2 regions of the Arthrobacter sp. HMSC08H08 genome follow, and region 2 is predicted to be linked to the other one. Evidence: predicted binding sites of a transcription regulator. Region 2 holds the regulator's gene; the other holds the start of a gene.
The links. The regulator LexA, encoded in region 2, represses DNA repair genes until DNA is damaged. The targets are predictions, from matches to a motif close to TCGAACANNTGTTCGA.

Region 1 (6,072 bases), on a different contig from region 2:
TCGCGCGGAAGGATCGCATCGTGACCTCAACGAGGCGTGCCTGTTCGCCTTCAAGCGCGCCCGCATCGACCTGCTGCATCCGGGCGTACAGGCCAGGGTAGAGCGTCATTGCGTCCTGATGCGCTGCGACCATAGCCGTAACTTCAGCCTCGATAGCCTGGATTTCTTCCGTGGCATCAGCTGAGAACAGGTGGAACGCGACCGCCGTTGCACGATCAAGGGCTTCGCTTGAGAGCTCAAAAGCCTCGAACGTGTTGGTGAAGTCCGCCTCGTGCGGATCATTGACAATGGCCGCGACGGCTTTCTCTTGAGCCTCGATTCCGGCACGCACCGAGCTGCGCAACAGATCCGGGGTCACGGTAGAGAAATCAGGGAAGTTGTAATCAAGCCCGCTAGGCTCCGTAAGACAAGTCATGAAAAGACTCTTTCACACTAAGTACATCGACGCCATGCCGAGTAACGGCGCTACGGTGAGGGCAGGCTATAGAATGGTCTGACGCTAGAACTAACTGACATAGGGACGGAAGAACTATGGCTGGCCACTCCAAATGGGCGACAACCAAGCACAAGAAAGCTGCGTTGGATGCGAAGCGTGCGAAAGCTTTCGCGCAGTTCATCAAGAAGATCGAGGTTGCCGCGCGTGCTGGTGGTCCGGACCTAGAAGGTAACCCGGCTCTTGAAGTCGCCGTGAACAAGGCGAAGAAGAACTCCGTTCCTAACGACAACATCGACCGTGCGATCAAGCGTGGTGCCGGGCTGACTGGTGAGGTCATTGACTACACCGAGATCATGTATGAGGCACGCGGTCCGCAGGGCTCGGCTCTCTTGGTGCACTGCCTGACCGATAACCGCAACCGCGCGGCCTCTGAGACTCGCGTGGCGATCACCCGTAACGGTGGCACGATCGCCGACCCGGGTTCGGTCAACTACCTTTTCAACCGTAAGGGTGTCGTGGTGGTCCCTGAGGCTGATCACACCGAGGATTCCCTCATGGAGGTTGTCCTCATGGCTGATGTTGATGCCGAGGAGATCACCAAGGTCGGCGATTCTTTCACCATCGTTTCGGAGCCTTCGGAGCTGCAGTCAGTTGCTCACGCGCTGGATGAAGCCGGTGTCGAATACAGCTCTGATGAAGTCGAGTACGTGCCGACGATGAAGGTTGAGCTGGATGTGGATGCGGCCCGCACGTTCGTCAAACTTGAGGAAGCGCTCGAGGAGCTCGATGACGTGCAGGCCGTGTACTCGAATGTCGATATGACGCCTGAGGTCATTGAGGCGCTAGGCGAGGAGTAGAGACTGTTGCATTCGGTTCGCGTAACGGCTTCCGAGGTGGTTGGTGCGTGCGCGTAGCAGGAGTTGATCCAGGGCTGACCCGTTGCGGGTTGGCCCTGGTTTCTGTTGGTACTGACCGCACAGCAACGCTCGAGGACGTGCGGGTGATCGGTTCCCCGTCTGAGGTTGCCTTGGACCACCGTCTGCTCACGATTTCTGAGCGGATTGATGAGTGGCTGGATGAATTCCGGCCTGATGCTTTGGCGATTGAGCGCGTCTTCACTTACACGAACGTCTCTACGGTGATGGGTACCGCCCAGGCGATGGGCGTGATCATTGCCGCTGCCGCGCGCCGCGGCATTCCGGTTGCCTTACACACCCCGACTGAGGTCAAAGCCGCTGTGACCGGTAGCGGCCAGGCTGATAAACAGCAAGTGGGGCGGATGGTGACCAAGATTCTGCGCCTAGCGGCCGCCCCGAAACCAGCCGATGCGGCCGATGCGATAGCGATCGCTCTGGCTCACGGGTGGCGTGGGGCTGACCCGGCATCCAAGGCGGCGGCTTCAGGATCGAATCAAAGTGGTGTGGCCCCAGCACAGCGAGCCTGGCTCAAGGCGCAGGCTCAGGCCGCTAATAATGCGGCGCGTGCGGAGTCTGCTTTGCGGGCGCGTGCACGTAAGCCGCGTGGTTGACCGTGCTGGCTCGTGAGCGCTGTGACACGGGGCGTATCTAACACACATACGGATAGTTCGAAGATATATTCGGATAGACTTCTCGTATCACTCTCCGTGTTTGTGGTGCTCTCTTATGTGTGAGGCGTGCCGTCGGCGCGCTGTTATGTCCGTGAAAGGTTGTTCGTACCCATGATTTCTCAGCTTCGAGGCACCGTTACGACGTTGAACCTGAACTCGGTGGTTCTTGATGTGGGCGGAGTGGGCTACCTCGTCAACGCGGTTCCGCGGACGTTAGGGGAACTCACGGTAGGTCAAGAAGCCACTCTTCCAACGAGTTTGGTGGTGCGTGAAGATTCGATGACTCTCTACGGTTTCACTAGTGCACGTGACCGGGACGTTTTCGACATCATCACGAGCGTTTCAGGGATCGGCCCGAAACTGGGTTTAGCTATTTTGGCGGTTCACTCTGCAGAAGAGCTCGCCGCGGCTGTTCAGAACGAAGACACGAAAGCGCTGACCCGCGTTTCGGGTGTGGGCCCTAAATCGGCAAGCCGAATTATCCTTGAACTCAAGGGCAAGCTGACGCTCTCGGCGGATGCTACTGCCACTGCCGCCCCGGCCGCCCAGACCGAAGCCGAAGCGTTGGCTCAAGCCGCCGAGGCCCAAGTGGTCGAGGGTCTCACAGGCCTGGGGTGGACTGAGAAGGAAGCTAAGAAAGTTCTTGCAGCCACGCTCAAGGCACAACCGGAATTGGCCGGGGCCTCGGTTCCAGAGCTGTTGCGCGCTGCATTGCGGGGCGTGGGGGCCGGGACCGGAGTGCGCTCGTGAGCATGCCGGAACGGTCTTGAAACTACTGTTGAGAAGCTAGGGGAGAGGAACGCAGCAAGATGGCATCAGATTCCTCGCGCGGTCTGGTGGATGCCTCCGGAGAGCCGGAGGAACGCGCGCTCGAGGCTGCGATGCGGCCCAAGAACTTCGATGAATTCGTGGGCCAAGCACGTGTTCGCGAGCAACTTTCCCTCGTACTTGAATCCTCGAAGCTGCGTGAACGGGTTGCCGATCACGTTCTGCTCTCCGGGCCTCCAGGCTTGGGCAAGACGACGCTAGCCATGATCGTTGCCGCGGAGATGCAAGCACCGCTACGCATCAGCTCCGGTCCGGCAATCCAAAACGCAGGGGACCTGGCTGCGATCCTCTCTTCGCTATCTGAAGGCGAAGTTTTATTCCTGGATGAGATCCACCGTCTAGCCCGCCCAGCAGAGGAAATGCTCTACCTTGCGATGGAAGACTTTCGCGTCGACATCGTGGTCGGCAAGGGTGCTGGTGCCACAGCTATCCCATTGGATCTTCCTCCGTTCACTCTGGTGGGCGCGACCACGCGTGCCGGTCTTTTGCCGGGACCTCTGCGTGACCGTTTCGGGTTCACCGGCCACCTGGACTTCTATTCGGTTGAAGAACTTGAAATGGTTCTGCGGCGCTCGGCAGTCATGCTTGATGTGCGCTTGACCGATGACGGCTATCAGCAGATCGCTTCACGTTCACGCGGAACCCCGCGTATCGCTAACCGGCTCCTACGCCGTGTCAGGGACTGGTCGCTTGTACACCGCATCGAGCGGATCGATGCGGTTCAAGCCGCAGCGGCCCTGGACATGTATGACGTCGATGAACGTGGACTGGATCGGCTCGACCGTTCAGTTTTGCAAGCGTTGTGCACCAAATTCGGTGGCGGGCCCGTCGGCTTATCAACACTTGCGATCTCGGTGGGGGAGGAAACCGAAACCGTCGAGGAAGTAGCTGAGCCCTATCTTGTGCGCGAAGGCCTCCTCGGCCGAACCGCACGCGGACGAATAGCAACCCCAGCGGCATGGGCGCACCTAGGCCTGACTCCGCCGGAGGGTGCTCCTGGCGCCCTACCTTCGGGGGAGCAGGATCCCGGCGGGACTGCCCGCCTCATCTGAAGAATCGACCGAGCTGGAGAAAGCATTGGCCTATCTATTTCTGTCTTCCAGCAACCGACAGTGCCGTCCCAGAGTTACGGCGTGAGCTTGCAGTTACTACTCCTGCTTGCCGGGGTAGGTTAGGCTAGATCGGTGTTTTCCTTGCGCCTGCAATGCGCGCGCGAGGGTGTGCAGCGATATCGATAATGTGAATTGAGGATGCCACGTGATCTCCGCGCAGCAGATTTTGGCTGAAGGTCAGCAAGGACAGGCCGGGGGTATTAGCCCTCTTCTTTTGATCATGGGCCTCATGGTCATTTTCTTGGTCTTCACGATGTTCCGTAACCGCAAGCGGATGCAGCAAGCTCAGCAGGAACGTGAGACTAAGCTCGTCCCGGGTGCAGAAGTTATGACGACCGCCGGTATCTTCGGCACGGTCGTTGACACCTTCAAAGACGAGAACAAGGTGCTCTTGGAACTATCTCCAGGCAACCGTGTCATGTTCCACGTCCAAGCGATCGCTCAGTTCCCAGAAGACAACTCGACCCCTGAGGCTTCGCAAGAGGACAACCAGGGTGACCTCGACGGTTCGGAAGGCCCAGATAAGCGCTAAGAACCAGCAGCCCAGCGTTGCGAACCGATGCACTTCACACGCTGAGGCAGATACCTAGTCTTTATTCATTCATTGCTCACGTGTGAGAGAAACCTTTATGTCAACAACTAGCCCCAAGCGGCAGGCTCGTAGCGCACTGATCTGGCTCGCGGTGATCCACCTCGTGCTGATCGGTGTGCTCATCGGTGGTGTTGTCGCAGGAAAAACTGGTGCGCTTCCTAAGCTTGCGCTGGACCTTGAGGGCGGTACCGAGATGGTGCTGACCCCTAAACTGGATGACCCGAACAAGCAGGTCACTTCCGAGCAGCTTCAGCAAGCGGTCGAGATCATTCGTCAACGCGTTGATGGCACTGGTGTTGCTGAAGCTGAGGTCACCACCCAGAACAACCAGAACATCGTGGTTGCGATGCCTGGCATCCCAGATGAGAAGACACGTAACCTCATCAAGTCTTCCGCGCAGATGCAGTTCCGGCCGGTGATCGCGGCGAACCAAGACATCACGGCGACGCCAAAGAAGGACCTCACACCGATCAAAGACATCCCAAAGCCTGAGGGTAAACCGCAGAACGGCTCTGATGATCGGTGGGTCACCCCTGAGCTTTTGCGTAAGTTCCAGGCGTGGGATTGTGCCGCTGAGCTCAATAAGAAAGACCGCACGACGTTCAAGGCTGAAGAGCCAGCTATTGCGTGTGAGATGGACCCGCCGTTGCAGGCTAAGTACCTCTTGGGTCCGGTTGAGGTTTCCGGCTCTGACATCACCGATGCCGAGGCACGTCCTGAACAGAACTCGCAGGGCTTCACGACCGGTGGTTGGGAAGTTGCGTTGACGTTCAACAACAAGGGCGCTGCGGCGTTCAAGACGGTCACCCAGCGTTTGACGTCAGCTCAGCCGCCTAAGAACCAGTTCGCGATCGTGTTGGATGGCCGCGTGGTTTCGGCTCCGCAGTCGCTGGCCGTCATTTCCGATGGCCGCTCTTCGATCACGGGTAACTTCACTCAGGAATCGGCTCAAGAACTCGCCGAGCAGCTGCGTTACGGTGCCTTGCCGATGAGCTTCAACATCCCGACCGAAACCCAGGTTTCGGCCAAGCTCGGTGCTGATCAGCTCAAGTCCGGTATGATCGCCGGCTTGATCGGCCTGGTCTTGGTGGCTGTTTACTCCTTCTTCCAGTACCGCGTTTTGGGTCTGGTGACGATGGCCTCGCTCATCATCATGGGTACGCTGACCTATCTCGCGATTGTCTTGTTGGGTTGGGGCGCGAACTATCGGTTGTCTCTGGCTGGTGTTGCCGGCTTGATTGTCTCGATTGGTCTGACAGCTGACTCGTTCATCGTCTACTTTGAACGTATCCGTGATGAGTTGCGTGAAGGCCGCAGGCTCCAGCAGGCGATCGAAACCGGTTGGAAGCGTGCCCGCCGAACCATTCTGGCTTCTAAAGCGGTCAACATTCTGGCAGCCGTTGTTCTGTACTTTGTTGCTGTGGGTAACGTCAAGGGCTTCGCGTTCACCCTGGGCCTGACAGCTGTTGCGGATATTTTCGTGGTGTTCTTGTTCACGCACCCGATGTTGCAGTTG
Region 2 (6,072 bases):
CATGTGATTGGCGCATCAGGGTCAGGAACGTTGTGGTTTCCTCTTCGGTTCCTGCGGTGACACGTAGCTTGCCGGGTAGCCCGTTGTTGCGGATGATGACTCCGCCTTCCAGGAGGTATTCGAAGACTGCGTTGGGGTCTTCGAAGTCGCCGAAGGTGACGAAGTTTGAGTCAGAAACTGTTGGTGTGAGCCCCATGCCTCTGAGCTCGGTCACGATGCGGTCGCGTTGCTCTTTGATCGCCTCGACGTTGGCTAGCAACGCGTCGGTGTGTTTGAGGGCTGCGAGTGCGGTGGCTTGGGTTACGGCGGAGAGGTGGTACGGAAGGCGTACGAGACGTAGGGCGTCTGATATTTCTGGTGCGGCCGCTAGGTAACCGAGCCGTGCGCCGGCGAGCCCGAACGCTTTGGACATGGTTCGGGAGACGATCAACCGTTGCCTGCCGTCAAGCAAGGTGAGGGCGGTCGAGTCTGGGTCGTGCGCGAATTCGGCGTAGGCCTCGTCAACGACGACGATGGTCTGGAACTCTTCGCCGGCCTCATAGACGGCGCGCACGACGTCGAGTTCGAGCCCGGTCCCGGTCGGGTTATTGGGCGAGCACAGGAACACGATGTTCGGTTTGTGTGTGCGGACTTGTTCTGCCGCGGATTCCGCGCTGAGACTGTAGTCCTCTGCGCGGTGGCCGGGAATGTATGTGGTGTCTGTTCCAGACGCCAACAGCGGGTACATCGAATAGGTGGGCGGGAAGCTCAACAGGGTTCGGCCTGGACCGCCGAAGGCTTGCAGGATCTGTTGCAGTACTTCGTTGGAGCCGTTAGCAGCCCACACGTTTTCTGGGGTGAGCCCGCGGCCGAGGTATTCGGCGAGTGCGGTGCGTAGCGCCGTGAATTCCCGATCTGGGTAGCGGTTGAGGCTGTGTGCGGCCTCGCGTACGGATGCGGCGATCTCATCGATCACGTCTTGCGGCAGCGGGTGAGTGTTTTCGTTGACGTTCAGCTGTACCGGAACGTCGATCTGTGGGGCGCCGTACGGGGAGAGCCCACGGAGATTATCCCTAAGTGGAAGTTGGTTGAGCCGTTGCATAGCATCCTGAGACATGGTTCAAGTCTAGGGATCGGCTAAGTGGCGTCTCGAATTAGGGTCGCCCTATTGCGCACCCACTCACGCTGTGGCCGGGTTAGTAGCTGACCGGGACAACGAGCTTCTGCCCCGGAACGAGCGCTCCATCAAAAGAGTTGTGCTTTTGGATCAGAGCCACCGTGTCGCGGACATCGCGTTCAGGTGCATAGTGCTCAGCTAGCTCCCACAAGGTATCTCCATGCGCAACGGTGACCTCAACCAAGCGATCCCCCTGCGCGGTCACCGGCTCACCCGTGGTTGCCTGAGCAGGCTGAAGCAAGGCCGAGAGCATCAAAAACACGCCAACGACCAAAGCCATAGTCGGCAGGCCGAAGAACACAAACCGCCCCCGTGAAGTCAAACGGATACGTTGACGTGATGCGTGCTCGCCATGAGCAGTGTTGAGAGTGCGCTCATCTGAATTGACGGTGCGTTCAGCAGTATTCGACATGACAACGGTGTCCACCATGACCATTCCTTCCGACATCGAACAGAACATACATTCGAACATCTCTTCGATACATTTCTAGCACACATCTTCGAATCGACTCAACGGTCTTCGTACATATCTTTGAATATGCGGCGAATCCATATAGGCTGTAACTACCGATGTGGACTGTCATTACAGTCAAGAACAACCCCCTGACACTTTGATGGGCATGGGTAGCGAACCAGGGATGGGAAACGAAGGATGGGAAACGAATGAGCACCGATACACCGTCGATGGACACCCAGCCCGCACGCCCTTCGAAACCGCTGACTTCGCGGCAACGCTCTGTGCTGAAGTGCATCGAGTCTTTCTTAGAGAATCAGGGGTATCCGCCCACGATGCGTGAGATCGGTGACGCAGTCGGGTTGAAATCGCTGTCTTCGGTGACACACCAACTGCAGCAGCTCAACAAGCTCGGTTGGATTCGCCGCGACCCCAAACTCCCCCGCGCGCTCGAGGTTCTCTATCCGTCCACCCTGGACGTGACCCAGAAGGACTCCACCACAGCTAGTGCGGCCGCACTCGGAGCAGCGACAGGCGCCGGCCTAGCGGAGGTCACACCAATGCCCGGTGCAGCCAAACTCCCAAACACCACAGACTCCGCCAGCACCGCACAATCCTCCAACATCACAGACTCGGCTAACATCACGCAGTTCAAGGCTCGCGGCGGTGAGGACTCGGCTGAGATCCCACTCGTCGGCCGTATCGCGGCAGGTGGACCGATCCTTGCTGAACAACACGTTGAAGACGTCGTGACCCTGCCACGTCAGCTTGTAGGGCACGGCGAACTGTTCATGCTCAAAGTCTCTGGAGACTCGATGATCGACGCCGCGATCTGCGATGGTGACTGGGTTGTGGTCCGTCGCCAAAACACCGCACAGAACGGCGAGATCGTCGCAGCACTGCTGGATGACGAAGCCACCGTGAAGACCTTCCGGCAACGCGACGGACACACGTGGTTACTGCCTCAGAACTCCCAATACGAACCCATCCTGGGCGACCACGCACAGATCATGGGACGCGTCGTATCCGTGTTGCGCTCCCTCTAAGCGCAGAGCCGCTCAGGCAACCCCTCTAAGCGCAGGGCCCGTATCGCCGCGCCATCTTCGTTACTGCCGCGTTACTTATTGGCTTCGCGCAGGCGTCCCAAAGCGCCGAGAACTGTATTCCGGTCAGTTGTGGTCCACAACGGTGGTAGCGCGCTGCGAAGATATGCACCATAGCGGCGGGTAGCCATCCGAGAATCCAGAATCGCGGCCACTCCCCTGTCCTCTGTGGAACGGATCAGACGGCCCACACCCTGCGCCAAACGGATCGCCGCGTGATGCGCCGAAACAGACATGAACCCATTCCCGCCGTGCTCATTCACGTCACGGGTCCTCGCGGTCATCAAAGGATCATCCGGGCGCGGGAACGGAATCCGATCAATCACCACCAAACGGCAATGCCGCCCCGGTACATCCACGCCCTGCCACAGCGTCATCGTCCCAAACAGACAGGTCTGCTCATCAGCTGAGAACTCCCGCACCAGCTCCGTCATTGACGCCTCGCCCTGCACCAAAATCGGCACATCCAGACGTTCACGGCACGCAGCGGCGGCGTCCTCAGCGGCTCGGCGTGAAGAAAACAGCGCCAACGCCGCACCGCCAGAGGCCTTGATCAAGTCCCCAAGCTCATCGATAGCTGCTTCAGAGACCCCGCGGCTTGGAGGCGGGAGATGCTGAGCCACATACAGCACGCCCTGCTTCTCGTATTCGAACGGCGAACCAACATCAACCGAATCCCACTTAGGAGCCTCCGGCCCCATCAACCCTAAACCGCCAGCAACCGGCTCGAAGGCTTCATCCACAGCAAGCGTGGCCGAGGTCAAAACCACGGTCCGGTCCGCGAACAAGCCATCCCGCATCTGCATCGCAACAGACAACGGGGCAACCATCAAAGACGCCGGTTCAGAATCATCCGGAACCACATAGCCGCGCCCCGGCTCGAAGCTGCCGGGCCGGGCCGCCCACACAACCTCGTCGCCCTGACCAGCGTTCAACAAACGTTCAGCCAGCTCAACAACCTGAGCCACCGCGGAACGCGCGGACTGCCAGGCGCCATCCGGAGCCGCATCGCCAGCCTCGCGTTTGGAATCCGCCATCACGACCTTCGCTGATTCGAAAACCTGCATCACAGCGGCACGTTGAGCCTCGGTCAAACCGCGCGGCTGAAGACCTGTCGGGATGTTCGTGACAGACTTCTCAAAAGCCTTAGCGGCATCAGATAACGCCTTCGACGCAACCTTGAGGTGCTTCTTAGCTCCCTGTGCCGCGTGCGTGATCGCGGTGTGGGTGAGCGGGCGCGTGTACGTGTTCGTGACCCGGTCCTGCAACTCGTGGGCCTCATCCACAATCACAACATCGAAATCCGGTAAAACCGGTAGCTGCTCAAACGCAGAAAAAGCGAGCATCGCGTGGTTAGTGACCACCACATCGGACTCAGCGGCCAACGCGCGGGCACGCTCCGTGAAACATTCCTCCGCCATAGGACAATGCTGGGTACCCAGACATTCAAGCGAGGACACCGAAGCCTGCCGCCACGCCCTATCCGAAACCGAAGGGATCAGCTCATCCCGGTCCCCCGTCTCGCTCTCTTCAGCCCACTTCCGGATGCGCATAATCTCCTGACCCAAAGGCGAAGTCGGGCCGTCCTCGGCCGCATTCGGGTCTGCCAGGGACGCATCGAAAAGCGAGCCCGCGTCCTCATCCTCCGGATACCCGCCAGAGAGCTTATATTTGCAGGCATAGTTGTTCCGCCCCTTGAGCAGGGTGACATCCACCGGCCGCGGAAGTTCATCTTCCAGAGCCTTCAGAAGCCGCGGAACATCGCGCCCCACAACCTGGGACTGCAACGCCAACGTTGCGGTGGCAACCACTACAGGTTTATCCGCCTCGATCGCGTGCCGGATCGCAGGAATCAAGTACGCCATCGACTTACCCGTGCCGGTCCCGGCCTGCACCAGCAGGTGCGTACCCGTGGACAGAGCGTGCGCAACCGCATGCGCCATCTCATGCTGACCATCGCGGCGCTGCCCACCCATCTTGTCCACCGCCGTGGTCAGCAGACGCTCAACCTCTTCAACGGCGGGCTCACCCGACTCAGTTGAAGCCTCCGATGCGACATCCGTTTCAGATGCAGCGGTGCTTTCTCGCTCGGACCCAGCCGAAACGTCCTGGCTCATTCGTTCGCCTCTTCGGACGCCTCGGCCTGGGCTTCATCGGCCGTGTGGGCTTGCGCATCGTTAGTCCGCGCGTACGGTGCAAGCGCATCAGCGAGATCGGGGCGGACTAGCGCGTGGATCCGTGTCCCGTCTTCGACGTGTTCAAGCTCGAGCAGCTCGGCGTCCTGACCGTGCAGGCGCGCCACCAGGTCGCCTTCGGTGTATGGGATCAAGGCGCGCACTTCGGTGTGCGGGCGCGGGATAGTGCGCGAGATCTTTTCTTTGAGCTCGTCGATGCCTTGGCCCGTGCGGGCAGAGACCACAACGTGGTCAGGATGGTTGCGGCGCAACTGAGCCAGCGTATGCGCGTCAGCGAGGTCCGCCTTGTTCAGCACGATGAGCTCAGGGCAGTCCGCCTCAATGTCCGCGAGCACCTCGTGCACCGCTTGGATCTGCGACATCGGGTCCGGGTGGGAGGCATCGACCACGTGAAGCAGCACGTCGGCATCAGCGGCTTCTTCCAAGGTTGAACGGAACGCCTCCACAAGGTGGGTTGGCAGGTTGCGCACGAAACCGACCGTGTCTGTGAGGGTGTAGCCGATGCCGTCAGGGGTCTGCGCTGAACGCACAGTCGGGTCCAGGGTAGCGAACAGAGCGTTCTCCACCAGGACCCCGGCGTCAGTCAGCCGGTTGAGTAGCGAGGACTTGCCGGCGTTGGTGTACCCGACGATGGCCACAGACGGCACCGAGTGACGCTTGCGGTTGGCGCGCTTGGCTTCGCGTGCCGGCTTCATCGCTTTGATTTCGCGGCGTAGCTTGGCCATGCGGTTGCGAATGCGGCGGCGATCCAGCTCGATCTTCGTTTCACCCGGGCCACGCGAACCAATCCCGGCACCACCGGCGACCTGGCCGCCGGCCTGCCGCGACATCGATTCACCCCAGCCGCGAAGCCGCGGCAAGAGGTATTCGAGCTGAGCCAACTCGACTTGGGCTTTACCTTCGCGGGACTTAGCGTGCTGAGCGAAAATATCCAGGATCAGAGCGGTACGGTCGATGACCTTGACCTTGATGACGTCTTCGAGGCCACGGCGTTGAGAGGGCGCGAGCTCACTGTCCACGATCACGGTGTCCGCACCGACCGCCGTCACAATGTCACGCAACTCGGTGGCCTTACCCGAACCAAAATACGTTCCCGGGTCTGGCTTCACGCGGCGCTGGATCACGCCGTCTAGGACCTCCGAGCCGGCGGTCTCAGCGAGCGCA

Region 1: a site for LexA is predicted at 2,022-2,037, ahead of ruvA (Holliday junction branch migration protein RuvA). Genes of this name have one in related genera too.

The regions. Positions count from the first base shown of each region.
Region 1 covers NZ_KV789409.1:122,323-128,394, reverse strand. Annotated here, with positions in the region: gene HMPREF3175_RS09390 (M3 family metallopeptidase) at 1-415, opposite strand, end outside; gene HMPREF3175_RS09385 (YebC/PmpR family DNA-binding transcriptional regulator) at 532-1,293, shown strand; gene ruvC (crossover junction endodeoxyribonuclease RuvC) at 1,341-1,964, shown strand; gene ruvA (Holliday junction branch migration protein RuvA) at 2,136-2,774, shown strand; gene ruvB (Holliday junction branch migration DNA helicase RuvB) at 2,834-3,904, shown strand; gene yajC (preprotein translocase subunit YajC) at 4,110-4,496, shown strand; gene secD (protein translocase subunit SecD) at 4,594-6,072, shown strand, end outside.
Region 2 covers NZ_KV789382.1:129,792-135,863, reverse strand. Annotated here, with positions in the region: gene HMPREF3175_RS03825 (histidinol-phosphate transaminase) at 1-1,096, opposite strand, end outside; gene HMPREF3175_RS03820 (LysM peptidoglycan-binding domain-containing protein) at 1,176-1,586, opposite strand; gene lexA (transcriptional repressor LexA) at 1,820-2,656, shown strand; gene HMPREF3175_RS03810 (ATP-dependent DNA helicase) at 2,728-4,830, opposite strand; gene hflX (GTPase HflX) at 4,827-6,072, opposite strand, start outside.